Regions from separate parts of the Chitinimonas lacunae genome, predicted to be linked through region 2. Evidence: predicted binding sites of a transcription regulator. Region 2 holds the regulator's gene; each other region holds the start of a gene.
What was found. The regulator FNR, encoded in region 2, switches genes on or off when oxygen is low (the NO sensors DNR and NnrR bind a similar motif). The targets are predictions, from matches to a motif close to TTGATNNNNATCAA.

Region 1: a site for FNR is predicted at 4,938-4,951, ahead of ACFOW7_RS06650 (NAD(P)H-dependent flavin oxidoreductase). Genes of this name have one in related genera too.
Region 3: a site for FNR is predicted at 4,265-4,278, ahead of ACFOW7_RS18910 (DUF3149 domain-containing protein). Genes of this name have one in related genera too.
Region 4: a site for FNR is predicted at 4,051-4,064, ahead of ACFOW7_RS14840 (GbsR/MarR family transcriptional regulator). Genes of this name have one in related genera too.

What each region holds. Positions count from the first base shown of each region.
Region 1 is NZ_JBHSBU010000001.1:1,585,584-1,593,045, forward strand. It holds gene ACFOW7_RS06635 (hypothetical protein) at 1-654, opposite strand, end outside; gene ACFOW7_RS06640 (nSTAND1 domain-containing NTPase) at 869-4,135, shown strand; gene ACFOW7_RS06645 (DP-EP family protein) at 4,149-4,553, shown strand; gene ACFOW7_RS06650 (NAD(P)H-dependent flavin oxidoreductase) at 5,013-6,179, shown strand; gene ACFOW7_RS06655 (DUF2249 domain-containing protein) at 6,269-6,580, shown strand; gene ACFOW7_RS06660 (aldehyde dehydrogenase family protein) at 6,581-7,462, shown strand, end outside.
Region 2 is NZ_JBHSBU010000001.1:4,520,623-4,528,084, forward strand. It holds gene ACFOW7_RS19355 (TRAP transporter large permease) at 1-325, shown strand, start outside; gene ACFOW7_RS19360 (TRAP transporter substrate-binding protein) at 398-1,483, shown strand; gene ACFOW7_RS19365 (hypothetical protein) at 1,702-1,968, opposite strand; gene ACFOW7_RS19370 (DUF7931 domain-containing protein) at 2,217-2,687, opposite strand; gene ACFOW7_RS19375 (sulfite exporter TauE/SafE family protein) at 2,684-3,373, opposite strand; gene hemN (oxygen-independent coproporphyrinogen III oxidase) at 3,558-4,961, opposite strand; gene fnr (fumarate/nitrate reduction transcriptional regulator Fnr) at 5,048-5,818, shown strand; gene lolA (outer membrane lipoprotein chaperone LolA) at 5,884-6,507, shown strand; gene ACFOW7_RS19395 (replication-associated recombination protein A) at 6,534-7,462, shown strand, end outside.
Region 3 is NZ_JBHSBU010000001.1:4,406,758-4,414,219, forward strand. It holds gene ACFOW7_RS18885 (alkene reductase) at 1-540, shown strand, start outside; gene ACFOW7_RS18890 (hypothetical protein) at 820-1,197, opposite strand; gene ACFOW7_RS18895 (DNA/RNA non-specific endonuclease) at 1,293-2,027, opposite strand; gene ACFOW7_RS18900 (hypothetical protein) at 2,399-3,445, shown strand; gene ACFOW7_RS18905 (DNA-deoxyinosine glycosylase) at 3,712-4,236, shown strand; gene ACFOW7_RS18910 (DUF3149 domain-containing protein) at 4,348-4,509, shown strand; gene ACFOW7_RS18915 (polyhydroxyalkanoic acid system family protein) at 4,578-4,853, opposite strand; gene ACFOW7_RS18920 (SDR family oxidoreductase) at 4,941-6,935, opposite strand; gene ACFOW7_RS18925 (WS/DGAT/MGAT family O-acyltransferase) at 7,143-7,462, shown strand, end outside.
Region 4 is NZ_JBHSBU010000001.1:3,440,447-3,447,908, forward strand. It holds RNA gene rnpB (RNase P RNA component class A) at 1-230, opposite strand, end outside; gene cydX (cytochrome bd-I oxidase subunit CydX) at 245-412, opposite strand; gene cydB (cytochrome d ubiquinol oxidase subunit II) at 464-1,597, opposite strand; gene ACFOW7_RS14830 (cytochrome ubiquinol oxidase subunit I) at 1,604-3,163, opposite strand; gene cydP (cytochrome oxidase putative small subunit CydP) at 3,147-3,341, opposite strand; gene ACFOW7_RS14840 (GbsR/MarR family transcriptional regulator) at 3,443-4,012, opposite strand; gene ACFOW7_RS14845 (M48 family metallopeptidase) at 4,837-5,523, opposite strand; gene gmhB (D-glycero-beta-D-manno-heptose 1,7-bisphosphate 7-phosphatase) at 5,528-6,094, opposite strand; gene glyS (glycine--tRNA ligase subunit beta) at 6,500-7,462, opposite strand, start outside.

The sequences.
Region 1 (7,462 bases), 2.9 Mb from region 2:
CCAGCGCATCGCGCTGCAACGGGCCGTCACCAGACGCATCGACACCCGGACCCGTTCACCATCGCGGCGCACGCCCCCGGTCAGCAGATAATCGGGCTCGCGCCCGCCGCCGTCGGGGTAAGGGACCAGACGGCAGTCCAATAGACGGAAGAGCCGATGGAGCAGCTCTTCATGCAATCCCAGGGCAAAGGCCGCATCGTTGCTGCCGACGGCGAGCAGCTCGGCCAACCCCAGCGTCGGCCCTTCGGACCCCCGGTCGCTCGCGCCATGGCGACGCAGTATGGGGCGGTAGCTGCCGCGCGGGACGTCCAGACGCAGCGTCTCACCGCGACCTTCGCCGCCGTAGTAGTGCTGGAGCTTGTCGCGCAGCCGGCCCATCTGTACCCGCACCACCGGGTCTTCGCCGGGGCTGTAGTCGGCGGCGGGACGGCCGAGTGCTTCGATGGCGATGGTGTATTCGTTGAGATCATGCAGGGCATCGCGCCGCAGGCGCTCGACCAGGAAACCCAGCAGACCACGCAAGCGAGGCGCCTTGCTGAAGGCATCGCTGGTCAGCAGACGCGACAGCACCTGATCGGTCTCCTCGGCCCCCACCGGCGGGGGCGCCCAGTTGATGGTGGAGGGGGCGATTGCCCTTGCCAGCACAGCTTCCATATTCCTCACTCCTCGTCGGTTCTTCAGGTCGATCGGCCAGCCACCGGTAAAAAAGCTGCGGTGGGCCGACTGCATGGACTAGACTCTATGCAGTCAGTCGCCGAGCAACCTTCCGAATACCTTCCGAAGGACCAAGGCACTGAAAAACAAAGAAAAATTATTTATCGCGGGCTTTGCCGCCCGTGAACAGAACCGCCGCAGCGGACCCGAGGATATGAGGAACGACAGCTTTCGCTTTGGCGACTGGCGGGTCCATCCCGCCAGCAACAGCCTGAGCCGGGGAGAGACACGACACCAGGTCGAACCCCGCGCCATGGATGTGCTGGTAGCCCTGTGCCGCCACGCCAATGCCGTGGTCAGCACCGAAGAGCTGCTACAGCAATGCTGGGGTGGCCATCCGCTCGGCGACAATCCCGTCCACAAGACCATCACCCAACTGCGCCGCGTGCTCGGCGACAGCGCCACCGCGCCCCGTTATATCGAAACCATCCGCAAACGCGGCTACCGCACCATCGCAACGGTGGTGGCAGGCGATGGTGCCGTGACGACCGAGGAAGGTGGCTGGCGGGGCGGTTCGCCATTCCGTGGCCTGGAAGCCTTCGATGAATCGCATGCCGCAGTCTTCTTCGGCCGGGCCGACGCCTGTAGCCGGTTGCTGCGCAGCATTGCCGTCCAAGCCGCCAGCGACTGTGCTTTCCAACTGGTGCTGGGGCCAAGCGGCAGCGGCAAGACCTCGCTGATTCGCGCCGGCATCCTGCCGGCCCTGAGTCGGGCTGATCGGGAGGAAACGCCGCTACTGACCAGCGTCACCCAGCTCGACCTTGGCGACATCGGCGAGCAGACACTCGCCACGGCCCTGGCCGGAGCGCTGCTCGATTGGCAGATTGACGGCGAAGACGCCTTCCCTGGCGCCAACGCCGTGGCGCTCGGCGAAACCCTCAGCAGAACGCCCACCGCCCTGCTGACCGAGCTGCGTTGGCGACTTGACGGGACAGCGCCCCGCACAGGCCCGCGATTGGGACTATTCATTGATCGACTGGAAGCGCTGTTTACCGCATCCCGGCTCGATGAGGCGCAAAGGCTCGCTTTCCTCGCCATGCTGGAGACGCTGGCACGCTCAGGGCTGGTGCTGGTGATCGCCGCCTGCCGCAACGACTTCTACCCGCGCATCGTCGACTATCCGCTGTTGCTGTCGGGCAAGGACCACGGCGGCCATTTCGATCTGGCGCCGCCCCGCCATGCGGAAATCGCCCAGATCATCCGTTTGCCGGCGCTGGCGGCCGATCTGCGTTTCGGCGTCGATAGCGAAAGCGGCGCGCGGCTCGATGATGTGCTGTGCGAGGCAGCGGCACGCAGTCCCGACGCTCTGCCCCTGCTGCAATACACCTTGCAGGAGCTTTACCGCCAGCGGCAGCCTGACGGCGAGTTGAGTTTCGACACGCTGCGCCGACTCGGCGGGATGGAAGGCGCCATCGGGCAACGGGCCGAAGAGGTGATTGCCGCGCTCGATCCGGCTCCGCGTGAGGCGCTCCCCGAAGTCCTCGCGCTGGTGGTCGCCTGGGTCGACGACAGCAATGTCAGCAGCCGTCGCGCCCCGTGGGCGGCATTACGCGATGAGGCAGCACGCAGGCTCGTCAATGCCCTGGTGGAAAACCGCTTGTTCGTCAGTGAATTAGTCGGTGGCGAACCGGGCTTTGGCGTCGCCCATGAAGCGCTGTTGCGGCGCTGGCCCCGCGCCGTGGCCTGGATCGCCACCCCTCGCAGTGCCCTGTTGATCCGCAGCCGGCTCAGCGCCCAAACGACGCGCTGGATCGCCGAAGGCCGCCCGGCCGATCTGCTGCTGCCTGCCGGCAAGCCACTCGACGAGGCGCGCAGCCTGCTCGTTCACCCGGCACTCACCCTGTCCGATCAGGAAATCGACCTGATCGCCGCGTCGCAGCGCCGGGTTCGCCGCCGTGAGCGCTTACGGTTCGGGGCAATGGCCACGATTCTGATTCTGTCGATCCTGACCACCGTTCTGGGCCTCAGCGCCCGCCAGGCCGAACAGCAGGCCCAACGGCGCCGGACCGAGGCGGAAAACCTGATGGGCTTCATGGTCGGCGACTTCGCCGACAAGCTGCGCCCCTTGGGCCGGCTCGATTTGCTCGACAGCGTCAGCGCCAAGGCGCTCGAATACCTGTCGGCCTCCTCCGACGAGCCGCTATCGCCCACCTCACAGCTACAGCGCGCCCAGGCGCTGCTGGTGATCGGCGAGGTCAATCTGGCACGTGGCGACCCGGTGTCGGCCACGTCGGCCTTCACGGCCGCGCGCGGTCTGCTGGAAAAGCGCCTGGCGGCCGACCCCCGCTCAGCGGCGGCACTCAAGCATCTGGGCGCCGTGTCCTTCTGGCTCGCCCAGATTCAGATCGACCAGAACCATTGGTCACAGGCTGAAGCGCTGCTCAATCAGTACCGCGACTACAGCAACCGGCTCAGTGCGCTCGACCCGGCGGACCCCGATGCCTGGATCGAACAGTCCTATGCCTATAACAGCCTGGGCTCGCTTGCCTTGATGCGCGACGACAGCGCCAGCGCCGCGCAGGCATTTGAAACCTCGGTCGCGCTCAAGACCCGGGCGCGGGCCAGGAAGCCCGACGATGCGACCTTGGCGGCCGATCTGGCCGACAGCCTGTCCTGGCTTGCCACCGCCCGCGAAGCCAACGGCGACCTGCACAGCGCCGTGGCACTGCATCAGCGCCAGCAACAGGTGCTCAACACGCTCCATGAGGCGTCCCCGGGCGACGGGCTGTGGCGCCACCGCCTGGCGCTGGCCCTGCAACACGCGGCCGGGCTCAAGGCGGCGCTCGGGGAAGTCAGCGAGGCGCTGGGCGACTACGGCCGCGCCAACCGGCTGCTCGACGCCAATCTGGCCCTCGAACCCGACAATCGCCTATGGCAACGCGACCGGCTCTATGGCGAACTCGAGCGGCAGCGGCTGCTGGCTTTCTCCACGTCCTCGGCCCAACTGCTGCCGGCCCTGCAAGCCACCACCGCCAAGCTGACCAGCCTGACCCGGGTCGATCCACGCAATGCCGATTGGGCCAGGCTCCAGGCCATTTCCCAACAACGGACCGCCGCGGCCTTGCTGGCGCTGGGCCGGGTCGAAGATGCCCGACCGTATATCGCGGCAGCCCGGCAACAGCTCGATGCCTTGCAAGCGGCCAATGCCGAATTCCGCACCCGGGCAGCACTTGCCCACACCCTGCTGACGCTGGCCCGACTCGAAACCGCCGCAGGCCAGACCCAGGCTGCCCGCACCGCCTGCCAGCAAGCCAGCGAGCTGCTGCGCAGCGAAGCCGGACGGACCAGCCGCCATCAGATTCTCGATCCCTGGATACAGGCCCAACACTGCCTGGACCAGCCCGCCGTAAGCGCCAGACAACGCCTGACGCAGATCGGCTACCGCGACCCGGCTTATCTGCAAGCCATTTCCACTCACTGAGAAAGCCATCGTTATGAACCCTCTCCATCCCGCCCAAGTCGTTCTGGTCACGGTCAAGCGCATCACCGACCAACACGGCAAACCGTCCTATCAGTTCAGCTACACCACGCCCAACGGCACTTCTTTGCCCAACGGCACGGTGGAATTCACCGAAGCCGGCCACCTGTGGTACCTGCTGGCCAACTCCACCAGCGACAACATCACCTTCGATGGCATCTCGATCCAGAATGCCGGCTCGCAGATCGGCGGCCTGTGGGAGAACAGTAACGCCATCCGGCTCGACAACCATTGCAGCAAGAACTCCAAGATCGACATCGAACTCGGCTTTATCGACGACAAGGACGGGCTCCAGAAATCCTTCAGCAGCCCTGACCCGCAAATCATCAACGTCCCGGGCAAGCTGGGCGGCGGCGACTGAGTCGGACCGGCACCCCGTTGCGGTGGTGGACGGGGTGCTTGGGTCGGCGGTGGGAGACAGTGGAGGGCGAGTTTTGTGCGCCCACCAATAAAAACAACATTTCTGCAAATAATCTGCAAGACAGATATCAAAATGTATCAATAAATAAATCTATTACGCACAATCCACGCAAGATCTCTGCTTGATCCCACAGTCGGGTCGGACATCGTTTCCAACAGCCTCGACAGGCTCCGATCGGCTTATCGCACACGGCTTCTGGCAAGCCATCAGGGTTGATTGCACAGGAAGGACGCCTGAATACTCAGCGCGGATGGGTCCGATCGGCAGATCACCGGACCGGGTAACGCTGCCGAGCGTTTTATCGGATGGCTCCATCACATTCGCTTGACCTGTCTCAAGGCAAATCCATGACGTGACGCTTAGGCTGGGCGCCCCTACCCAATCGGAGGTGCGCGCGACATGTGGTTCAAGCTACTGAAGCTGGCAGGACGCGAAGTATTACCGGTGGTGCAAGGCGGCATGGGCGTCGGGGTATCGGCCCATCGGCTGGCGGGCGCAGTGGCTGCCGAGAATGCCGTGGGCACCATTGCCAGCGTTGACCTGCGTCATCACCATCCCGATCTGCTCGAAGCCACCCGGCGCTGCCGCGATCGCGCCGCCATCGATTCCGCCAATTTGACCGCCCTTGACCGGGAAATCCGCGCTGCCCGCCAACTGGCTGGCGGACAAGGTCTGGTCGCCGTCAATGTCATGAAGGCCGTGCGCGAGCATCCGGCCCTGGTCCAGCAAGCCTGCGAAAGCGGTGCCGACGCCATCGTGATGGGCGCCGGCCTGCCGCTCGATCTGCCCGAGATGACGGCTGCCTATCCCAAGGTGGCGCTGATTCCCATCCTGTCCGACGCACGCGGCGTCGCCCTGGTCCTCAAGAAATGGCTGCGTAAGGGCCGGCGTGCCGATGCAGTGGTGATCGAGCATCCAGCCCATGCCGGGGGACATCTGGGTGCGGCCAAGCTGGCCGATCTGCGCGACGGCCGCTTCGATTTCGCCCGGGTGCTGGCCGAGTGCCAGGCGCTGTTTGCCGAACTGGGACTGGGGCAGGATGCCCCCAAATTGGTGGTCGCAGGCGGCGTGGACAGCCACGACAAAGTGCGGCACTGGCTCTCCAACGGCGCCGATGCCGTCCAACTGGGCACGGCCTTCGCCGTCAGCAGCGAGGGGGATGCCCATCCGCGTTTCAAACAGACCCTGGCCGAGGCCGATCCGGCCGAACTGGTGGAATTCGTCAGCGTGGCGGGCCTGCCGGCACGGGCGGTCAATACGCCCTGGCTGCGCCAGTACCTGAAACGGGAAGCGCAGCTCCAGGCCAGCGCCAAGGCCGATCCGCGCCGTTGTACCCAGCAGATGGACTGCCTGAGCCAATGCGGCTTACGCGACGGTCTGGCGCGTATCGGCCAATTCTGTATCGATCTCAAACTCGCTGCCGCCGTGCGCGGTGAAGTGGAAAAAGGGCTGTTCTTCCGGGGCGCCGGCCGGCTGCCGTTCGGACGGGCGATCCGACCGGTGCGCGAGTTGATCGATTACCTGCTCTACGGCCGCTGTCCCGCCACCTTGGCCCAGCCGGGCTGAGCGCGAAAAACTTGTCGGCGCTCAAGGCGCCGGCACCAGGCCAGCACTAGCATCCAGTCACTCTTCAACTTTTCTCGATGGAGTCCATCATGAGTGGCATCGTCAACGAACAGACCTTTGTCTTCGACGCCCGTGGCGTGGCCAAGCGCTTCCGCCATGCGGCGATCTTCGGCGCGCTGGAGTCGCTGCGCGACGGCGAAACCATGCGCTTTGTCAACGATCACGATCCGCTGCCGCTGCTGCAACAGATCACCCAGCGCTATCGCGAACAGGTGCGGGTTCACTACGTTGATCGCAGCGACGGCCAGGTGGTGATCGATTTCTCGGTCCATCCGGAGCAGTACAGCGGTTCGGCCGGCAATTGCGGCAGCAGCGGCGGTTGCGGCTGCAGTGGAGGCTAGATGGGCGGGCAATGGACGATGGATGGCTTCGTATCACGCGACCCGCGCAGCGGTGCAATCTTTGCCGAACGGCCATGCTGGCAGGCTGCCGAAGCCGACCATGCACTCGCCAATGCCGATACGGCGGCCCGGCGCTGGGCCGCCCTGCCCATGGTCCAACGCAGCAAAGCCCTGTACCGGCTGGCCGATGCACTCGAAATGGCCCAGCCGACGCTGGCACAGAGCTGCCGCCGTGAAATGGGCAAGCTCGCCAGCGAAGCCGAAGACGAAATCCAGCGCTCGGCCAAATGGTGCCGCTTCCTGGCCGAACGCGCGCCGACCTGGCTGGCCGATGAACACAATCTGACCGGCCGGATACAACGCCGCCCCCTCGGCGTGGTCATGGCAGTCACTCCCTGGAATTACCCGGTCTGGCAAATCTGCCGACCGCTTGCCGCTGCCCTGGCGGCTGGCAACTCAGTAGTCATCAAACCCGCCAATAATGTGGCGCAGACCAGCGCCCTGATGGAATCAATCTGCCGCGACACCCTGCCCGCCGGGCTGGTCCAATGCCTATGGCTCGACGAATTGGGGACACGGCGGACGCTGGCCCAGCCTGGCGTTGCCATGCTGGTGTGTACCGGCAGTGAAATCACCGGCCGCCAGCTGGGTTCGCTGGCAGGTCATCATTTGAAACCGGCAGTACTGGAATTGGGCGGCAATAACGCCTTTGTGGTGCTCGACGACGCCGATATCGAAGCCGCCGCCCTGGCTGCCGCAGAAAGCCGCTGTCTCAACGCCGGCCAAGCCTGCACAGCCGCCAAACGCTTTATCGTCTTGCGCCAGGTGGCAGACCGCTTTATCGAGGCACTTATCGCCGCCATGGCGCATTATCGTTGCGGC
Region 2 (7,462 bases):
GGAGATTCGCAGCATCGATATCTATTGGGGAGCCGTGCCGTTTGTATTGATCCAGATCGTGATGGTCGGTGCGGTCATCGCCTTCCCCGAACTTGTCACCCACTTCCTCGATAAGGCGCCACCTGCCTTGGAGAACCCGAGCGAGATGCTGGAGAGGCTGCAGTCCGATCCCACAGGCCCTGAGGGCGATAGCGACAGTGCCGACCTGTTGCGCCAGATGGGGGTGGACCCGGCAACCGCTCCCGACCCGGTAAGTCCTGCAACACCTGAGGCGCCACCGGCGGAGGACCCGGCGGCCCTGCTTGAACAGGCAAGCAAGCCCTGACACGAGCCATAACCGCGTGCCGGCGGCTGGTGCCGCCGGCGCCACAACCCCCGAAAAGAAGGAGAGTAGAGCGTGGAAAGACGGAATTTTCTGAAGGGAGCCGGCGGTGCCGGTATCGTTGCCGCCAGCGTAGCGGCCCCGGCCATTGCGGCTGAACCCACGGTGCAATGGCGCCTGACCTCCAGCTTCCCCAAGAGTCTCGATACCATCTATGGCGCAGGGGAAACCCTGGCCAAGCGGGTGTCCGACATTACCGAGGGCAAGTTCCAGATCAAGGTCTATGCTGCCGGGGAAATCGTACCGGGTCTGCAGGCGCTCGACGCCGTGCAGCAGGGGACGGTGCAGCTCTGTCACACGGCGGGCTACTACTATGTCGGCAAGAACAAGGCATTTGCCTTCGATGCCGCGCTGCCTTTCGGTCTGACCTCGCGCCAGCAGGCAGCCTGGATGTATTTCGGCGGCGGCATGCAGCTGATGCGTGATTTCTACCGTGAATTCAATGTGATCAACTTCCCCGGCGGCAATACCGGGGCACAGATGGGCGGTTGGTTCCGCAAGGAGGTGAAGTCGCTCGCCGATGTCAAGGGCCTCAAGATGCGCATTCCCGGCATCGGTGGCGAAGTGTGGGCACGACTCGGTGCCGTGCCGCAGACGCTGGCTGGTGGCGATATCTATCCGGCGCTGGAAAAGGGCACGATCGATGCGGCGGAGTGGGTGGGTCCCTACGACGACGAGAAGCTCGGCTTTTATAAGGTGGCCAAGCACTATTACTACCCGGGCTTCTGGGAACCGGGTCCGCAACTGTCCTTCCTGGTCAATGCCGCCGAGTGGGCCAAGCTGCCCAAGCATTTCCAGGCGGCTTTCGAGGCGGCGGCGGCCGAAGCCAATATCACCATGCAGGCCGAGTACGATGCCAAGAATCCGCTGGCCCTGGCCAAGCTGCTGCAAAATCAGGTGAAGTTGCTGCGCTATCCGACCGATCTGCTCAAGGCTGGCCAGACGGCAGCGTTTGCGATTTATGAGGAAGAGGCGGCCAAGAATCCGGCCTTCAAGAAGATCTACACCGAGTGGAAGAAATTCCGCTCGCTTGAGCACGCCTGGTTCAATCTGGCGGAAACCCAGCTTGAGAGCTTCATGTACAGCAATAAGGTCAAATAGTCAGGCAAGCACTGGCAATGAAAAATAACAAGCCAAGAGGGTGCTATAGGGGAGGATAGATGGAGTTAAAAACTAAATAAACAGAAATCCAGGCGGATCATCCGCCCTGATGCAGAACCCGCGCCTTGATCGGACGCGGGTTTTTCGTTTCCGCCGCGCGCAGGCAAGAAAAAACCGACCCGTAGGTCGGTTCTTTCTGCACGGCGCTAAGAAGCGAATTACTGCTTCGGAGCTTCAGCCGGGGCCGGAGCCGGGGCAGCCGGAGCGGCAGCGTCAGCCGGAGCGGCCGGGGCAGCAGCCGGAGCGGCGGCGTCAGCCGGAGCAGCCGGGGCAGCGGCGGGGGCAGCAGCGTCAGCCGGAGCAGCCGGGGCAGCCGGAGCTTCGGTCGGAGCCGGGGCCGGGGTGGCTTCCGGAGCGGGTTCGTTCTTGGAGCAAGCGGTCAGGGCAACGGCCAGCAGGGCAGCAACGAGCAGAGATTGTTTCATTTTTTACCTTTGACAGTGATAGTTCAGAACACAAGTACGCAAAGCAATCGACCGTTGATCGAGGGCTTTAAATTAAACCTTTGACGCATCAAAGACGACCGACTAGAAGATTCTAACAGCTTTTTGGCGGCTGGGAATAGGGCGTGCAGGGGCTCGCATCGGGGTTTGATGCTAATTTGTTGTTTTTGATGGGTTTTTTGCTGTATTTGTCCAGAAAAACCCAGGGTTGGCGCGATGAAAGGAAATTGTCAGATAAACAGCCGTCGCCCCTCACTGGGCGGTACGGCAATTTCCCACATCGACTCGAAGCGCTGACGGCAGCCAGCAATGGTGCGGCCCTCGCTGGTCGCTTCGCCCCGCATGGCGTCGGCGTGGTAGCGCCGCACCAGCAGGCCATCGGCCAGCAACCAGTTTTCCCGTTCGGTCTTGTGGCTGTCGTCGATCAGCCGGACTTCAAACGCATGGCCATACACCGCCAGGAGCGAAGCGAGCCGGGGACAGTGGCGATGAAAATAGTTGTCGTCATGCAACAGCAGGCGGACTCTGGCGAGCCGCGAACCGGCCAGCATCCGTTTCAGGGCATCGGCACTGGCGCGCTCGGCGGCGCCGGCGGCTGACAGATCGATATCGAACCAGTCGACGCGGCGGGCAGCCTGCTGTAGCGCGAACTGGATCTCGACGCGGTATTGCTCCAGGGTGTCGAAGGGACGGGTGGTCATCGTGCTTGGTTGCTGAGCCAGCGTAACAGTTCCCAAGCGGCCCAAACGAATAGCAGACCTCCCATGATCTGGCGCACCCGGCCATGCTGGCGCCAACGGCCCAGGCGCTCGGCCGCCAGTCCCATGGCCAGCAGATTGGGCAGGGTGCCCAGCCCGAAAGCCAGCATAGTGGCGGCACCGCGTTCCGCTGAACCCGCTGCGAGCGCGCCCAGTGCGGCGGTGTAGACCAGTCCGCAGGGCAGCCAGCCCCATAGTGCACCGGCAGCGAGTGCGCCACCTGGACCGCGAATCGGCAACAGCCGCTGTAGACGCGGTTGCAGATGACGCCATAAGCCGCCGCCCAGCCGCTCGATCCGGGTCAGCCATGCCGCCCAGCCACCGAGATACAGTCCCAGCGCCATCATCAGCAGCAAGGAGACCAGATACAGCCCATGCTGGACCCAGACTGCATAGGGCAGCCAGGCAATGACACCGGCCACGCCGCCCATCAAGGCACCGATCAGGCAGTAGCTGCCGATGCGGCCAAGCTGGGTGGTCAGCAACAAGGGCCAGCGCGGCCGGTCCGCCGGCAGTTGCAAGGCGATGGCAGCGCTCAAACCGCCGCACATGCCAAGGCAATGCACGCCGCCCATCAAACCGGCCAACCACCAGCCAGCCAGATTGGCTAGAAATGAGGAATCGAACATCGAGAGAGCTTAGCAAAGCCCCCCTGGGGCGTCATCCTACTGGGCTGGTCGGAGGAGACGGCGCGATGGTATCGGCTGAGGCCAGGCGGGAGGGAAGTGCTCAGGCCACCTCTGTCTGACAGAAGGGCGAGAAGCCTCTACATCGCTTTCATCTGTCGCAGTGGGGCGGTTGAGAACCAGGCCGCTAGATAATGCGCGAGAACCGCGCCATATCGCGTGCCTCGCTCAGATAGCGGTCAAAGGTCAAGGCGACTGCCCGTGCCAGCAGGCGGCCGCGCGGCGTGATAACGATGCCGTCGGTTTCCAGCTCGATCAGGCCATCGGTGGCGAGTTGTTCGAGCCGTGGCCATTCACGCGCGAAGTAGTGGCGGAAGTCGATCAGATAGGCGGTCTCGATCGGTTCAAATGCCAGTTCAGACTGGCATAGCAGCGCCTGGATCACCGCCCGCCGCACCAGATCGTCAGCATTGAGCGTCAGGCCACGGGCGATCGGCAGGTGGCCCCGGCGCAGGGTATCGTAATATTCGTTGAGTTCGCGCTGGTTCTGGCTGTAATGCGGGCCGATCTTGCTGATGGCCGAGACGCCCAGGCCGATCAGATCGCTGTCGGCATGGGTGGAATAGCCCTGGAAATTGCGCTGCAAGCGACCTTGGCGCAGCGCTACCGCCAGTTCATCGTCAGGCAGGGCGAAATGATCCATGCCAAGGTAGAGATAGCCGGCTTCGAGCAGGGTGCTGACCGCTTCCTGCAATAGTTCGAACCGCAGCGCCGGCGGCGGCAGCTCGGTCGGGTTGATCAGGCGTTGCGGCTTGAAGCGTTCGGGCAGATGGGCATAGTCGTACAGTGCAATCCGGTCGGGACGCCAGCGCCGCACCGTGGCCAGGGTGGTGGCAAAGCCCTTGGCACACTGGCGTGGCAGGCCGTAGATCAGGTCGATATTGATCGACAGAAAGCCAAAGCGCCGACCTGCCATGATCGCCGCTTCGGTCTGTTCGGCCGACTGCACCCGGTTGATGGCTTGCTGTACCGATTGGTCGAGGTCCTGCACGCCCAGGCTGATCCGGTTGAAGCCCAGCACGGCCAACTGGGCCAGGGTATCGGGCGCGAGTCCGCGCGGATCGATCTCGATCGAGCATTCACTATCGGGCTGACGGTTGAAATGGCGCTCCAGCATCTGCATCAGCCGCTTGAGCTGGTGCGGCGCAAAGAAATTGGGCGTGCCGCCACCCAGATGAAGCTGGTCTATCGTGCTGTGCTGGTCGAGCAGGTGGGCCTGCTGGGAGATTTCCAGCGCCAGATGGTCGAGATAGAGGTCGGCGCGCGAGTGGTCGGTGGTGACGACCTTGTTGCAGGCACAGAAGTAGCAGTCGCTCGAACAGAAGGGCAGATGGACATACAGACTGAGCGGTCTCACCCAACCGAGACGACGGCTGGCCAGAGCCTGGGCATAGCTGTCTGCATCGAAGGATTCATTGAGGCGATCAATGCTCGGGTAGGAACTGTAACGCGGCCCAGCCCCGCCATAGCGCCGAACCAGCTCGGCATCGAAGGCTACATCTTGCGGCAGAGGGAAAGCGGAGATGGCCATGGCGCGATACCGGGGTTAGGTTGTTCGTAGTGTAAATAGCGGGCAAAATTCCCACTTTGACCTCGATCAAGCGCAAGGGGCTACCGATGCCGTCGCAGCCAAGACCGGTACAGGAAATCAAAGAAGTCTTCGCCTTACCGCAGCTCAAGGCCGTGTGCTCCAATTGCAGTCTGCGTGAACTGTGTCTCCCGCTTGGCCTGACGGCCGAGGAAATGGACGCCCTCGACCGCACCATCCACCAACGTATTCCCGTCAAACGCGGCGCGACCCTATTTCGTGCCGGCGACTCGTTCCGCTCGATCTATGCGGTACGCACCGGTTTCTTCAAGACCTGTGTCAGCGCCGAAGACGGCCGTGAGCAGGTCACAGGCTTTCATATGTCAGGCGAGCTGATCGGGCTCGATGCGATCGGTGTCGAGCGTCACGGCTGCGATGCCGTGGCGCTGGAAGACTGCGAAGTCTGCGAGCTGCCGTTTGCCCGGCTCGAAAGCCTGGCTCGCGATATTCCCGCCCTGACCCGCCATTTCTATAAATTGATGAGCCGAGAAATCGTGCGCGACCAAGGCGTGATGCTGCTGCTTGGCAATATGCGGGCCGAGGAGCGCTTGGCGGTATTCCTGCTCAATCTGTCGCAGCGGCTTGCCGCGCGCGGCTTTTCCTCCACCGGTTTCCATCTGCGCATGACCCGCGAGGAGATCGGCAGCTATCTTGGCCTCAAGCTCGAAACGGTCAGCCGGGCTTTTTCCAAGTTCCAGGCAGACGGCTTGCTCAAGGTACAGAACAAGTATGTCGAACTGCTCGACCCGGTCGGACTCAAAAACCTGCTGGGCGGTTGCGCCAGCTTGCAAGGTCAATAATCTGCCAATTCCAAAAAGACAGATGCAAGACTTAGTCTTGCAATGTTTTTCTTGTGGAAAAAAACATGCAAAAAGTTGCTTTACGCGCCGCCCTATTGTTGCTGGCTGGTGCCGCAGCCCAGGCGGGCGGTCTGGCTCAGCTCAAGGTCTTTGTCGATACCACCCAGGCCTTCCAGGCCGAATTCAGCCAGACGGTGAGCCAACCGGGCGGCAAGAAGCCGCAGACGGCCAGCGGCGTGGTGGCGATCCAGCGGCCGGGCAAATTCAACTGGCGCTATCAGCAGCCCTACGACCAGCGGGTGGTGGGCGATGGCAAGAAGGTCTGGATCTACGACCCCGACCTCAACCAGGTCACGGTCAAGCGGCTCGATCAGGCACTCGGTTCGAGTCCGGCAGCGCTGCTGGCCGGCAGCAACGACCTCGAGCGTGCCTATCGCCTGAGCGAGCAGGCGGGCCGTGATGGGTTGGAATGGGTCGAAGCGAGTCCGCGTTCGCGCGACAACACCTTTGAAAAAGTGCGGATGGGCTTTCGCGATAACCAACTGGTGCAGATGGAGCTGAACGACAATTTCGGCCAGACCACCCGTATCCGCTTCGACAAGGTGGTGCGCAATCCCCGGCTCGATCCCACCCAGTTCAATTTCGCCCCGCCGCCCGACGCCGATGTGGTGTCGGCCGACCAGCAGTAGAGGAGCGGCGTTCGCGCCGGGCCGCCATGACTGCCGATCTGTTTTCGCATTCCCCCCGTGCACCGCTGGCCGAAGCGTTGCGGCCGACCCGGCTCGATGAGGTGATCGGCCAGCGCCATCTGCTCGGACCGGGCAAGCCTTTGCGGCTGGCGTTCGACGCGGGCCGGCCGCATTCGATGATCCTGTGGGGGCCACCTGGCGTGGGCAAGACCACGCTGGCCCGGCTGACTGCCAGCGCCTTTGGTTGCGAATTCATTGCCCTGTCGGCGGTGCTGTCGGGCGTCAAGGATATCCGGGCGGCGATGGAGCAGGCGGAGCTGCATCTGGCACAAGGTCGCCCGACCATTCTGTTTGTCGATGAAATCCACCGCTTCAACAAATCGCAGCAGGATGCGCTGTTGCCGTTTGTCGAATCGGGGCTGGTGACGTTCATCGGTGCGACCACCGAGAACCCGTCGTTCGAGGTCAATTCGGCACTGTTGTCGCGGGCCCAGGTCTATGTGCTGCGCGCGCTCGACGAGGCGGAACTGCGCGAGCTGTTTGCCCGGGCGCACAGACTGACACTGGCCCAGCTCGACTTCACGCCCGAGGCGGTGGATATGCTGGTCGCCTATGCCGATGGCGACGCCCGCCGTTTGCTGAATCTGCTTGAGCAGGTCGATACGGCGGCCGGCTCCTCGGGCCTGCGCCAGATCGATGCCGCCTTTCTGCGCGGCGCCCTGGCGCTCAATGCCCGACGCTTCGACAAGGGCGGTGATCAGTTCTACGACCAGATTTCGGCCTTGCATAAATCGGTACGCGGTTCACATCCGGACGCCGCGCTGTATTGGCTGTGCCGGATGCTCGACGGCGGCGCCGATGCCGCCTATCTCTCGCGTCGGATCGTGCGGATGGCCTGGGAGGATGTGGGGCTGGCCGACCCCAAGGCGCTCCAGATCGCCAACGATGCCGCCGC
Region 3 (7,462 bases), 110 kb from region 2:
GCGGCCTCGGGTTATCTGCCCGAACAGTTTCTGTCGTCGAATGCCAATCAGCGTGACGACGAATATGGCGGCAGCGCCAGCAACCGGGTCCGCTTCGTCCTGGCGCTGCTCGACGCCATGATCGCCGTGGCCGGCCCCGGCCGGGTCGGCATCAAGATCGCACCCGAGATGGGCTTTAACGATATGGTCGATCGCGATCCAACCGAGACTTACGGCCGACTGATAGATGGTCTCAATGAACGGCCGCTGGCCTATCTGCATGTGATGAATTCCCCCAACGCCAGCGCCGACTATCACGCGCTGCTGCGGCCGGTCTACCAGGGGGTCTATCTGGCAGGCGGCGGTCTGGGGCGGGAGACGGCCGCTGCGCTGCTTGCCCGCCATGGCGCCGATGCCGTGGTGTTCGGTTCGCTCTTCCTTGCCAACCCCGACCTGCCGCAACGCTTTGCCCGTGGCGCAACGCTCAATGTGCCTCGGCGCGAGAGCTTCTATTCGCCGGGGCCGGTTGGGTATCTCGACTATCCGGTGCTGGCCGGTTAGGCGAGCGGCAGGCGGTGGCTCGCTGGCGCATGTCTCTCTGGGTCGGAGCCACTGGCAACGCGGCTTGGCTGGCCTGAGCGTGATGCGCTGTATTCGGTTTCTCCGACGCCGAGTTTTGCAGGAGTGCCTTGATAAATAATTTCTGCCAAATATGTGCCAGATACAGGGGTTCTAAGAGCGAAAAATGAGATTTCAGTGCTGTCTGGCCGAGCGTCGTCGGAAGGGATGCAGTGCAGGGGAGACAAAGTGTCGGCTGTTGCCGCTGCTGGGGAAGACGATCTAGAGCACCAGAGGTGGGCGTTCGAGCGGGGTGACGTCGGGGCTGGACAGATTGTCGGCAATCTGGCCGTTGCTCTGGCAGTCGGGGCTGCTCAGGAACAGATCGAACAGCGAATGGATGCCCGGTTTGCTGCAAGCACAGCTCGATGCGCAGTCGGTCTTGCAGCAGTCGGTGGTGGATTTGTTAGCCGATTTGGCTGGAGGAGGGGTTTTGGCCGGGGCGGGTTTGACTGCCGGTTTCTTCTCGGCGGCCTGGCCGTAACCTGCCTGATCGGCCCGCGATTGCGGGGCCACCGGTGCGGCCAGGGCTGTCAGCGACAGGCCCAGCGCAAGCCAAGGCGCCAGCAAAACAGAAAGGGAACGGGCGGGAGCGATCATAACAATAAGTGTAACTGAGGACGTGAATATCGGACAGTCCGCCTATCAGCTCCCGCCATCTGGACGGCACCGCCTGGGGCGGTGCCGGACCCAGATCAGCCGCGATCGCAGCCGCGCGGCACGGACCAGCTGGTGTGCGGCTTGACGTGCTTGAGGCGGTAATCGATATCGATCTGGTCGCCGATCAATTCCTCGATCTCCGCCACGCTCATGATGTAGCTGTCGAGCGGGTTGAGGCGTTCCTTGTTGGGGATGAACCAGCCGATGACCTGTAGTTCGTCGGCGTCGTCACGGGTCACCAGCACCTTCCAGAAATATTCGGGCGTGGGAACACCGTGGCTGTGGCGGAAGAAATCGTTGCGCTCGTCGCCATAGACCAGGCCGCCATAGACCCGCACCGGGTTGAGATCACGATAGCACTCGGTGATTTCTTCGGTTTTCTCCCAGATGCCGCGATTGAACGAGGCCACCTGCGGCACGATATTGGTCATGTAGTTGGCGCGCTTGCCCAGCAGATTGCTGTGGTCCATATGGTTGGCAGGCACCAGATGGCCACGATCGTAGCCCGAATGGACGCTGGCATAGCTGGCGGTCGACCACTGCTGCTGGCAGCCGGCCGGCAGTTGCGGGTCGAGCGTGAACTTGCTCGGGCGGGGCAGATAACCGACGTCGAAGTCGGCCAGATACTCGAAACGCACGGCGGTGCGGTTTTCGCAGTCGAAAGTCAGGCTGAAGCCGTCGTAGTCGAGCGTAACCAGATGATCCGAGTTCTGGGCGCTGGCGGCGAAGGAGGCCAGGCTCAGGGCAAGACCGAGCAGTAGTCGGCGCATGGATTTCCCCTTGTTGGTATGTAAAGAAAGCGGCCCATGATGGAGCCGCTTTTTTGCAGGCGCATTGCACACCCCCTAGATGTGCTGCGCCCGTTCGACGGTCCGGCGTCGAACGGGCGCGTATGGTCGTCAGCTTCGTCTTTTAATACAAGCGCTTGCTATGTAGTTGAGATGGCAGTGTAGTTTTTCGACCAATGAAAACGCTGTGTTGGAACGTATGTCAGACCATGGGCATGCTAATTGCTACTACATTGGTATTGTACTGGTGTTTGCAGTACCGTCATGATGTGGGCATAATGCGTCTGGCATTTTTATGCCGAATCAATGCCCGCGCCGACCCCCCGGCGCTTCCAGCCATCAGGGAAACATCCATGACGTCCGGTATCTCCGCACTGCGCCCCCTTCGCACCGCTTTGTTTATCGCAGCCGCCCTGACCGCCTCCGCCGTTCTGCCGGCCCAGGCCGCGTCGGTCCAGCCGGCTGGTGGTTGCGGTACAGCCACCCTTCCCTGTAGCACCACCTATCGTTTCGAAGGTGCCGCCTTACTGGCCGGTCGGATCGGCCCGCTGCCCGAGCTGGAAATCAGCGAATCCGCCCCTGGCGCCTTCGATCTGACGGGCAACCGTACCCTGGCCATCCTGCCCTTGGCCCCGCTGACCCTCGACAAGACTTCGCCGCTTCAAGTGCAAGTGCGCAATGCGCGCGGGGAAGTGGTCAACGGCGCCGTCCGCGCCCAATTCCTGACCAGCAGCCTCGATAGCCGGGGCGAGCTGCGCCTCTATCTCGACGCTGGTTGGAACAGCCCGGGCGATGGTCCGTACCGGATCACCCTGAGCGGCTTGCGCGCTACCGTGGTCGACAGCAGCTATGAAGGCGAACTGGCGCTGCGCATCGGCGGCGCCCGCCGCAGCGACAGCCTGCCGCTCGAAGACGGCGAGATCGGTTCCGATTTCGGTGCCAAGGCCACGCTGGCCTGGCTGCCGGTCACGGTCAGCGCCACCCAGGGCACCGGCCTGCCCGCGCCGGTGCAGATCGCCGACCCGACCCAGGCCGTGATCGCCGGGCTCGAAGTCAAGGTCGGCCGCTACGAAGGCAAGCCGGTCGCCGTCTATGTGGCGGCCATGTTGGGCGGCCAAATTCTGCTGCTGACCGATGGAGGCTGGATGCCGTTCTCGATGCTGAGCGCTGCCGCTGCGGCCGGTGAGCGTCCGCGCCTGGCCTACAAATCCTTCCCGGCCACGCCGCGTCTGATCGATATCGATATCCTGAGCCAGCCCACCGACATCAGCGGTCTGCAAGGTCTGTCGCTGCTGATCGGCTACGGCCTGGGCGCTGACCCCGACAGCTTCTCGGGCAGCGAATCGGCCTTCGCCGAGATGTTGAATAGTCAGCGCTTCACCCAAATCTATAGTCGCTGAACGTCTGGCTGAACGCGCGGTCCATCCCACCGCCCGTCTTCGCGAGAAGACGGGCGGTGGTATTTTTTGGTGCCTTAAATATCCTCTGATTCCTTTGCAGGTTACTTTTAGGACTCCTTATCAAGGAGACCTCTGCAATGCGCCATCTGCTTTAAATTTCCTGGCCAAACCTTATCTCTCCCTTAGCCATCCAATAAATCATCCTTCGATTCAGCAGCAGGATATTTATCAGGAAATACAAAAGCTGGTTTCCACGGGAGCGCGCAATGAACCCACGCAAACAATGTTTTCCGCCGGTGGTCGATGCCCAGACGCGACTGCTGGTGCTGGGCAGCCTGCCCGGCGAGGTGTCGCTCGCCAAGTCCGAGTATTACGCCCATCGGCAGAATCAGTTCTGGCGCTTGATCGGCGAGGTGATCGGGGTGGCGGGGCTGCGCGATCTCGACTATCCGAGCCGGCTCGACACCTTGCGCCGCCACGGCGTGGGGCTGTGGGACGTGATCGCCGAGGCCGAGCGCGAGGGCAGTCTGGATGGCAATATCCGCAACGATGTGCATAACGATCTGGCCGAGCTGGTCGCCTCGCTGCCGGCCTTGCAGGCGGTGGCATTCAACGGCGGCACTTCGGCCCGGATCGGCCGGCGCAAGCTCGCCGGTCTGGCGCCGCCGCTGCGGCTGATCGATCTGCCGTCGTCGAGTCCGGCCTATACGCTGCCGTTTGCCGACAAACTGGCGGTCTGGATGGGATTAAGGGAATTCGTCTCGGGCGCTGCGGGAAACCGCCCCGTTTGATCTGGATCAATCAGCCGCAGGCGTTCGCTTGATCGCGGTCAACGTCAGCGGCGGCCTGATGGCGTGAAATGACGGCAATCCATCGCCAGATCCGACCACCGGAGAGCCATCATGAACGTCGCCCTGCAAGACCTGTTTACCACTGACATTGGCATTCTCAGTCTTGCCACCATCGGTTTTATTGTGGGGATGGCCGGCTACCTGGGCTGGTTCGTTCATCAGAAGGTGCGCGAGGCCGAGCAGGCGGAAAAGTCGCAGCCACGCCAGGAGTAGAGTGAAGCGGTGCAGGACGCGATGAGCCGGTTTGGACGTCGCGTCCTTTTTTATGGCTGACTGGACGGTCAGCCGAACTTCTCAGCCAGGAAGCGATGGATCTCGCTGCTGATCTTGGGCTTCAGGGCCGACAGCAGGAAACCCAGCTTTACCACCACCATCACCTCGGCCGGTGCCACCTTCAACTGGCCCGATACGCCTGAACGCTGGAATTCCAGCACATCCCCCTGCCAATGGTAATCGAGGCCGAACTCGGCCTTGAGCTTGGCCGCCACCTGCTCGGCCAGAGAGCGCGCCTCGTCGTGCGGCTTGTTATGAGGATGGTGGATGACGATGTCCGACATGGAAGATCCTTGCTGATTGAAATAGAGCGGCACGTCTGGCGCGCCGGCACGGTTCCGCCGCCATCTCACGATGGCGGCTGGGCGCCGTTACAGATGGATGCCCTTCATGATCTGCATAAAGGCGATCTGATCGGCAGTAAGCGGCTGCGGTTCCTTCTTCTCGCCCTTGTTCGAGGCCGCCTGGGAATCGGGGAACATCCGATAGGCGGTATTCATGATGATCTGGGCCACCCGTGGTGCCACCGCATGGACGATCTGACCAAAGATGCCCAGCCCCGACGCCACCCGGACCGGCTTGTAGATCACCGCCTGGGCCACCAGATCGGCGGCTTCGTCGGGGTTGATGATCATCGGCATGCTCTTGTAGATCTCGGTCGGTGCGATCATCGGCGTGCGCACCAGCGGCATATTGATGGTGGTGAAGTAGACGCCACGATCGGCAAATTCGCTGGCTGCACAACGGGTGAAGGCATCGAGCGCCGCCTTCGAGGCCACATAGGCCGAGAAGCGCGGCGAGTTGGTCAGCACCCCGATCGACGAGATATTGATCACATGCCCCGATTTGCGCGCGCTCATGCTGGGCAGCAGCGCCAGCGTAAGGCGCAGGCTGCCGAAGTAGTTGAGCTGCATGGTGCGCTCGAAATCATGGAAGCGGTCATAGCTGTTTTCAACGGCCCGGCGGATCGAGCGGCCGGCGTTATTGATCAGCACATCGACATGGCTATGCTCGGCCAGGATCTGCTGGGCCAGTCCATCGATGGCGTCGAGATCGGACAGATCGCATGAATAGATGGTGCAGCGGCCGCCGCTGGCTTCGATGTCCTTGCGGGTCGCTTCGAGCTTTTCCACATCGCGCGCCACGATGATCACATGGGCGCCGGCCGCCGCGAGCTTGATCGCGCTGGCCTGGCCGATGCCGCTTGAGCCGCCCGTGATCACGATATGCTTGCCCTTGGCCACCCCGCTGAGCGAACGGTCGATAAACAGATCGGGGTCGAGATGGCGCTCCCAGTAGTCCCACAGCCGCCAGGCATAGCTCTCCAGCGACGGCACGGCGATATCGGTGCCTTGCAGCAGCTTCTGGGTCTGGCGGCAATCGAAACGGGTCGGATAGGCCACGAACTGCATCACATCGGGCGGCAGTCCCAGATCTTTCAATACCGCATCGCGGATGCGCCGGATCGGCGTCAGACTCGCCAGCGCCTCGCGCACCATCGACGGAATAAAACCGAACATGGCCGGGTTGATCCGCACCGTCATCTTGGGCGCGTGGGCGGCCTCGGCAAAGATCGCCAGCACTTCGCCGACGCGGCGGGCATTGGGGTCGGTCAGATGGAAGCACTTGCCGTTCTGGCCGCTCAGATGGGCCAGATGGTCCATCGCCTCGACCACGAAATCGACCGGCACCAGATTGATCCGGCCGCCATCGAGGCCGATGGCCGGCATCCAGGGCGGCAGCAGCCGGCGCATTTTCTGGATCAGTTTGAAGAAGTAGTAGGGGCCGTCGATCTTGTCGATCTCGCCGGTCTTGCTGTGGCCGACCACGATGCCGGGCCGATAGACCCGCCAGGGCCGCTTGCATTCGCGCCGCACCAGCCCTTCGGAGTCGTGCTTGGTCTTGAAGTAGGGGTGGGACAGCTTGCCCGCTTCTTCGAACATGTCCTCGGAGAACACACCGTCGTAGAGGCCGGCCGCGGCAATCGAGCTGGTGTGGTGGAAGATGCCGGCGTCGATGGCCTCGGCCAGTTGCAGGGCGTGGCGGGTGCCGTCGATATTGGCGCTTTGTTGTTGTTCGGCGCTGGCCTTGAGGTCGTAGACCGCAGCCAGATGGAAGAAGTGTTTGATCTTGCCCTTGAGGTCGGCGAGGTCGTCATCGCTGACGCCCAGTCGGGGTTGAGTCAGGTCGCCCACTACCGCGACCACCCGGTCGGCATCGCGACCCCAGCGCGCTTTATGCTCAGCCAGCTTGTCGAGCGATCCTTCGCGGACCAGCACATAAATCCGTCCTTTGCGTCGCTGTAGCAGGGTGTTGACCAGATGATGACCGATAAACCCGGTTGCGCCGGTGACGAAATAGCTCATTCTGCGTACTCCTTCTGATTCCCCGTTGCGGTACTTGTGTTGGCCGGCAGCGCCGCGCCTGTTTTTGTTGCCATATGCTCGAAAGCCGCGCCGTTGCTTGGACGGCGGCGGCCCCCCGTGTTCTATAATCGGCGGGTCGCGGCGTCAAGCGGGGCCGGACGGCTCCTGCGCGATCCATACAACAGAACGCAAAAATAGGGGAGAAGCATGTTGTTGAATTTATTCGGCTCAGACCGCGAGGCCATGTCAGGTGTGGACACCGCCTGGCTGCGAATGGATCGCCCAACCAATCTGATGGTGATCAACGGCATCATGTTTTTCGACGGCCCGGTCGATTTCGAGCGGCTGAGCGCCGTGATCGACAGCCGTCTGCTGCGCCATCGCCGTTTCAAGCAGAAGGTGGTGCGCAGCGGCGCCAACGCCGCCTGGGAGGACGACCCGGACTTCGACCTCGCCAACCATCTGCATCTGGTCGCGTTGCCAGGCCAGGCCGGCAAAGCCGAACTGGAGCGGATGGTCAACGACCT
Region 4 (7,462 bases), 1.1 Mb from region 2:
TGGTCTTGCTCCGGATGGGGTTTACCGTGCCGTCCGTGTTACCACGTCCGCGGTGGGCTCTTACCCCACCGTTTCACCCTTGCCACCCCGCTTGTGCGGAGTTCGGCGGTCTGCTCTCTGTTGCACTTTCCGTCGCCTTGCGGCGCCCGGCCGTTAGCCGGCATCCTGCCCTGCGGAGCCCGGACTTTCCTCCCCTCGCCAAAGCGAGCAGCGGCTGTCCGGCCGACTTCGCGGCGCGATTCTATCACGCCGGCCCTTCGCCGACGTGGCCGTCTCGGTAGCGTTCGAAACGCCGCCGCGTGCCGGCTTCGTCGCGCCGACCGAAGGCATAGTTGGCCTCGAGCCACATCACATTGATGATCCCGGCGGCAAGCGCCAGCCCCAGTCCCAGAATCCAGGCGAAATACCACATGATGCTTTCCTTTACGCAGCGGCCGTGCCGCCTTGGGTGTCGATTCGCTGTTCAATACATACCGTGGGCATCGCGGCGGATATGCTCCACCGTCACCGGCCCGCGCATCACCCGGTAGACCCAGCCGGTGTAGGCCAGGATCAGCGGCATGAACAGCCCGACCACCAGCAACATGGTGCCCAGCGTGCGCTGGCTCGACACGGCATCCCACAGCGTCAGGCTGCTGGCCGGATCGAGCGTGGACGGCAAGACAAACGGGAACAGGGCGATCGCCGCACTGCCGATGATGGCCGCGCCAGTCAGGCTGCTGAGCCAGAAGCCCAACAGCGGCCACCTGCGCCAGATAGCCAGCGCCGTCAGCAGCGGCGCCAGCAGGCCCACGAGCGGAATCGGCCACAGGCCGCGGCGGAAGTTGTCGAGCCAGGCGCCGGGTGCGCGTACCACGTCTTTCATCAGCGGAGTCAGCACGGCGCCCGTATCGATCTCGCCCACGATCCGCCAGCCGTCGAGCCGGGCCAGCCACAGGCCGCCCAGCGCAAACAGCAGCGTGGTCACGGGACCAAGCCACAGTACGACCTGTCTGGCCCGCTCTCCGACCGTGCCGCCCGCTTTGCCGCTCAGGCGGGCGGCGCCATGGAGCGTGAACAGGCTGAGCGCCAACAAGGCACTGAAGAAGCCAAAGCCCGATAACAGCTCGCCCGGGCCCCCCTCGCGGATCACCCGCAGGGTGTTGTCGAAGCGAAACGGCAGACCAGTGAACAGCGTGCCGATGGCCAGACCGAACACCAGCGCCGGAATGGTGCCGCCGAGAAACAAGCCCCAGTCCCAGGCCGAGCGCCAGCGCGGGTCGGCCAGCTTGCTGCGGTAGTCAAAACCGACCGGGCGCAGGAACAGACCAAACAGGGCAATCATCAATACCGGATAGAGCAGCGAGAACGCCGCGCCATAGACCAGGGGCCAGGCGGCAAACAGTGCGGCGGCCGCCGTGACCAGCCAGACCTGGTTGCCTTCCCAGGTCGGCCCGACCACATTGAGCATCACCCGGCGCTCTTCATCGGTGCGGCCAAGCCAGGGCAGCAGCGTGCCCACGCCCAGGTCAAAGCCGTCGGTGACGGTAAAGCCGACCAGCAGGAATACCACCAGCGCCCACCAGATCAATTTGAGGGTTTCATAGTCGAGCATCATGGTCTCCTAGGCAGCGGCAGGTGCGGTTTCACCGTCGTAACGGCCGGTGTGCAGGCTGGCAGGACCGAGACGGATATATTTGAGCATCAGGTACATCTCGACCACGAACAGCAGCAGATACATGGCCACCAGCCCGCCCAGACTGAAATAGAGCTGCCCGGTCGAGGCCGTCGAGGCCGACAGATGGGTGGGCAGGATGCCCGAGATGGTCCAGGGCTGACGGCCGTATTCGGCCACGAACCAGCCAAGTTCGGCCGCGACCCAGGGCAGCGGAATCGACAGCACCGCCAGCTTGAGCAGCCAGCGCTGCGGTGCGAGCTTCCTGCGTACCAGGAACCAGAACGAGGCGGCGAAGATAAACAGAAACAGCAGACCCAGTCCCACCATGATGCGGAAGCTCCAGAACAGCGGCGCGACCTTGGGAATGGTGTCGTTGGCGGCTGCGGCGATCTGCGCTTCGGTCGCGTCGACCACGCGCGGGGTATAGCGCTTGAGCAGCAGGCCGAAACCGAGGTCTTCGCGATAGCGTTCGAATTCCGGCTTGGCGCTCAGGTCGCCCGCCTGCAAGCGGGTCAGCGCGGCATAAGCCAGCATGCCGCGCCGGATCCGTTCGGCGTGCTGGGCGCGCAAGTCCTTGAGGCCGATCACCGGGCGGTCGAGCGAGCGGGTGGCGATCAATCCGAGCACATAGGGGATGCGCAGCGCATAGTCGGTCCGCTCGGCTTCCTGATTGGGCAGGCCGATCACGGTAAAGGCGGCCGGAGCCGGATGGGTTTCCCATTCCGACTCGATGGCGGCGAGTTTGACCTTCTGCACTTCGCCCGTGGCATAGCCCGATTCGTCGCCCAGCACGATCACCGACAGCGTCGACAGCAGGCCGAAACCGGCGGCGATGGCAAAGGAGCGGATGGCAAAACCGGTATCACGCGCCTTGAGCAGATAGAAGGCCGATACCCCGAGCACGAACATCGAGGCGGTGACATAGCCGGCGGCGACCGTGTGGACGAACTTCACCTGGGCGACCGGGTTGAAGAACACTGCCGCAAGGCTCTGCAGCTCCATGCGCATGGTGACGTAATTGAATTCGGCGCCGACCGGGTTTTGCATCCAGCCATTGGCGATCAATATCCATAGCGCCGACAGATTCGAGCCCAGCGCCACCAGGAAGGTGACTGCCAGATGCTGGACCTTGCTGAGCCGGTTCCAGCCGAAAAAGAACAGGCCGACAAAGGTCGATTCGAGGAAGAAGGCCATCAGCCCTTCGATGGCCAGCGGGACGCCGAAGATATCGCCGACGTAGTGCGAGTAGTAGGCCCAGTTGGTGCCGAACTGGAATTCGAGCGTCATTCCGGTGGTGACGCCCATGGCGAAGTTGATGCCGAACAGCTTGCCCCAGAAGCGGGTCATGTCCTTGTAGACCTCGCGACCGGTCATGACATAGACCGCTTCGCAGATCACCAGTATCCAGCTCAACCCTATGGTCAGCGGTACGAACAGGAAGTGGAACATGGCCGTGGCGCCGAATTGCAGGCGTGACAGGGCCACCACATCATCGGGGGGCAGCATGGTCGGGCACTCCGGGAGGGGGAAGGGGATCAAGCAGCCGCTGTTGCAGGGCGGCGGGGGGAACCTGCATATGGCGGGCCAAGGGGTCGGAGAACCACAGGGTCTTGGCAGCCCATAACAGCAGGCATTTCACGACGAGTATCGCAAGCAGCTCGCGCCAGAGCGGGCGGGTGCGCATGATGGCTGTCCTGGTTGGCGGCGCGGACCGTGGTCCGCGCCCAAGTCGCCGGGTGGGGTCTGCCCGGTCATGGCGGTCTGTGCCGCGCCCCGCAAAACGGTCTAGCGTTTGTCGGGGTCGCGCTGGCCGCCGGTGAGTTTCAGCCGGTCAGCGAACTCCAACACCTTCTGTACCTTGGCACCCAGTCGCATCAGGCCGATCACCGTTTCGGGCGACAGGCGCTGGACGTCATCGAGCCAGCCAGTCGTCAGTTCGATCAGCTCATACATCTGACGCATCCGCTCCTGGGCGATGCGGTCTTCTTCATCGTTGGCTTCTTCCATCAGTGCTTCGCGCAACAGCGACAGGGTCGGCTCGATTTCGCGCCGGCGCCGCTCCTCGATCAGCACGCGGAAGATTTCCCAGACGTCTTTCGGGGTTTCGTAGTAATCGCGCCGGTCGCCGGGCAGATGGACCAGCTTTACCAGTCGCCAGGCCAGCAGTTCCTTGATGCCGATGCCGACGTTGGAGCGCGAGAATTCGAGGGTTTCGACCAGCTCGTCGGCATTGAGCGGGCGGCCGGCGATATAGAGCAGGGCGTAGATCTGACCAACCGTGCGGTTGACCCCCCAACGCGAACCCATCTCGCCGAAATGAAGGACAAAGCGTTCTGCAAGCGGTGAAAGTTTCATTTGCTGTATTTCCAGTATTTTCTGGAAGTTTAAGACGCTTGATCCAGATCAAGCAAGTGCGATGTAAGGAAGAGAACGGCTGGCGTGGTGCTGAGAAATGGGCTAGCGGCTGCCAAGTAACGGTTTCTCCAGCTTTTTCGCCGATTCCGCCTCGACTTTCCCTCTGTTCTCCCGCCCTGAGTCACCCCAACCCAACCCTTGCTTCGCTTCTCTCTCGCACTTTTCGCTTCTCCTCTGACCTCATCCACGACCGAAACGGACGCTTTGCTCAGCAACAAGACGGCCAACTTGCTGAGATTTCCCTTTGCCCGCTTTCAACCAACCCCTCCGCCACCCGACTGTCTCGGAAGAAGGCGATGGATGGGTTCGGGAAGAGGCGGTGGGGGAGGGGTTTGCCCCTGTTTTTCCCATCTGATGTGGGGGGGAGGGGGGAGGGGGGAGAAGGGGGACATCAAGGCTGGGACATAGCCTAAGAAAAAGGAGGCCTGACCAGACTCTGAAGACGACGTTTTTGTTATTTGTTAAGTATAAATACGGTATTCATAAATATATCTTAACAAATAAAAGAGAGGATAAACGCCCTGTCCGAGGCGCCACAGGCAAAGGAAGCAAGAATAATCCTTTTTAAAAACATTGGCTTGCGTGAATGTGCCGGGCATGTGGCAAAGGGAGGGCCGGGAAACGGAGTTCCTGGAGCGCAAGTGAAGTAGCCCTGGCTGCGAGTGAGCCTTTAACTGAGGACGGTCTTATTGAAGTTTAGGAGGCTAGCCTTTAATAAGGGACAGCCTTAATAAAGGTTGTGAGGAAAGGGAAGGATCACACCCCTACCAAGCAAAGTAACGGTCGCCTTCGCGCTTGAGGAAGGCGCGTTGTTCGCGCCAGTCGGGGCAGGCTGATTCGACCAGGGTCCAGAAGCGGTCGGAATGGTTCAGCTCTTCAAGGTGGCACAGCTCGTGGATCACCACATAGTCGATCACCGAGGGCGGCGCCTGCATCAGCCGCCAATTCAGCCGGACCACGCCTTGCGCCGTACAGCTGCCCCAGCGTTTCTGGGCATGGGACAGCGCCAGCGACTGCGGCGTCAGGCCGATCCGGGCCGACCAGTGCGCCACGCGCGCTGCGAAATGGCGCCGGGCCTCGCGCTGCATCAGCCGGGTCAATGCCGCAGCCGGGTCCTGGCCCTGCGGCAGCACCACGGCGTCGGGTTCGACGATCAGGCGGCCGACTTCATGACGGATAGGCAGCGAGTGGCCCAGCCAGTCGATCCGGCCGCCATCGGCCAGGGAGGGTGGCGGCGGGGCCTTGGTGTGGTAGAGGTCGAGCTTGCTGACGATCCAGCTCGCCTTGCGTTGCAGAATCGGTTCGAGATGATCGAGCGGGAAGCGGGCCGGCAGGCGGATGGTCAGACCGCTGGCGTCGATGCGCAGACCCACCGAGCGCCGTCTGGCGCTGCGGCGGATCTGGTAGTCGATGGTGCGTCCTTCGAGGACGGCGCGGCCGGCGGCAGACATGGCGTTAACAGCGGCTTTCGGCCCGATCGGCCTCGTCTTGTTCGATCAGCAGTTCCGCCGCTTCGGCCAGATCGGCCACGATGCGCGTGCCAGGCGGCAGGCCGCCTGCTGCAAGCGTTTTCTCGCCCTTGCCGCTGCGCACCAGCACCGGCTGGGCACCGACGGCGGCGGCGGCTTGCAGGTCGCGCAGGCTGTCGCCGACCACCGGGGTCTCGTTGAGGCTGACATCGAAACGCTGGGCGATGTCGCGATACATGCCCGGTTCGGGTTTGCGGCAGCCGCACTGCATCGATGCGGTGTGCGGGCAGAAGAAGATGGCATCGACCCGGCCACCGACCCGGGCCAGTAACCGATGCATCTTGTCGTGCATGGCATTGAGTTCGGCCATGCCGAAAAAGCCCCGGCCAAGGCCGGATTGATTGCTGGCTACCACCACCCGGAAACCGGCGTGGTTGAGCTTGGCGATTGCCTCCAGGCTGCCGTTGATCGGCACCCATTCGGCCGCGTTTTTCACGAAATCGTCGCGATCGTGGTTGATCACGCCGTCGCGGTCGAGAATCACGAGTTTCATGACATGGCGCCAGAAAAAGTGAAGGCGGGAAGGCATCCCGGCCAACCACACGACCCGGGTGGCCGGGTCGCGACTCGATAGGATTTGCCTAAATCTCCTACAAAACACTCATAGGCTTTCAACGCAGAGACACCTCAGGCGCTGACAAGCCCTCTCCATCCTATGCGAGTCAGGAAGAAGCAATAAGCCTATCTGGCGCTCCAGGCCGCAAGGGCCAAAGCACCAGATAACCTACGAATCTTCCATAGTTTATTTATTGATTTTCTTGATTGGTGCCGCCACGCTGGCGTTCAGGCACGCCGACCTCGCCGGGGAATCCGTCGGCCCGTGCCGCAAATGGTCGGGTATGTCAGAGACGCCCTGCGCTGTGGCGGCCCTGAACGCCAGGTCCAGGGCAAATCGGTATTACTCGGCCAGCAGCGAGATATCCGCCACCCGGTTCATCAGCCGGCTGAGCTGCTCGAGCAGGGCCAGCCGGTTGGCGCGCACGGCCGGGTCTTCGGCCATCACCATCACATGGTCGAAGAAGGCATCGACCGGCGTCTTCAGGCTGGCGAGCTTCTTGAGCGCGCTGGTGTAGTCGCGCTGATCGAAAGCGGCCTCGACCGGGGTTTTCAGATCGAGCAGGGCGCCATGAAGCGCCCGCTCGGCGTCTTCGCTCAGCAGGGCGGCATTGAGCGTCGGTAGCGCGGTCTCGGTCTTTTTGAGGATATTGCGGATGCGCTTGTTGGCAGAAGCCAGCGATGCCGCCTCGGGCAGCGCCTTGAATTCGGCCACGGCGGCGAGCCGCTCGCCCAGGTCGTCAAGCCGGCCCGGCCGCTCGGCCAGCACCGCTTCGACATCGGCCTGCGGATAGTCGGCCGCCAGCAGATGCTTCAGCCGTTCCTGCATAAAGCCGAACACGCCCTCGACCGTGCCTGCAGCGACCACCCCGGCCGGGAAGGTCTGGGCAGCCCGCTCGAGCAGGGCGCGCAGATCGAGCGGCAGACGGGCTTCGAGCAGGATGCGCAGCACGCCCAGCGCCGTGCGGCGCAGCGCAAACGGGTCCTTGTCACCGGTCGGGATCATGCCGATGCCCCAGATGCCGACCAGCGTTTCCAGCTTGTCGGCCAGCGACACGGCCTGGGCCACGGCGCCTTCGGGCAGACTGTCGCCGGCAAAGCGCGGGTGGTAATGGGCTTCGATCGCGGCGGCTACCGTGGCGTCCTCGCCGTCGAGGCGGGCGTAGTAGGTGCCCATGATGCCCTGGAGTTCCGGGAATTCCCCGACCATGTCGCTGACCAGATCGGCCTTGGCCAGATGGGCGGCACGGCTGGCCAGTGCCGTGTCGGCGCCCAGTTCATGGGCGACGGCGGCGGCGATGACTTC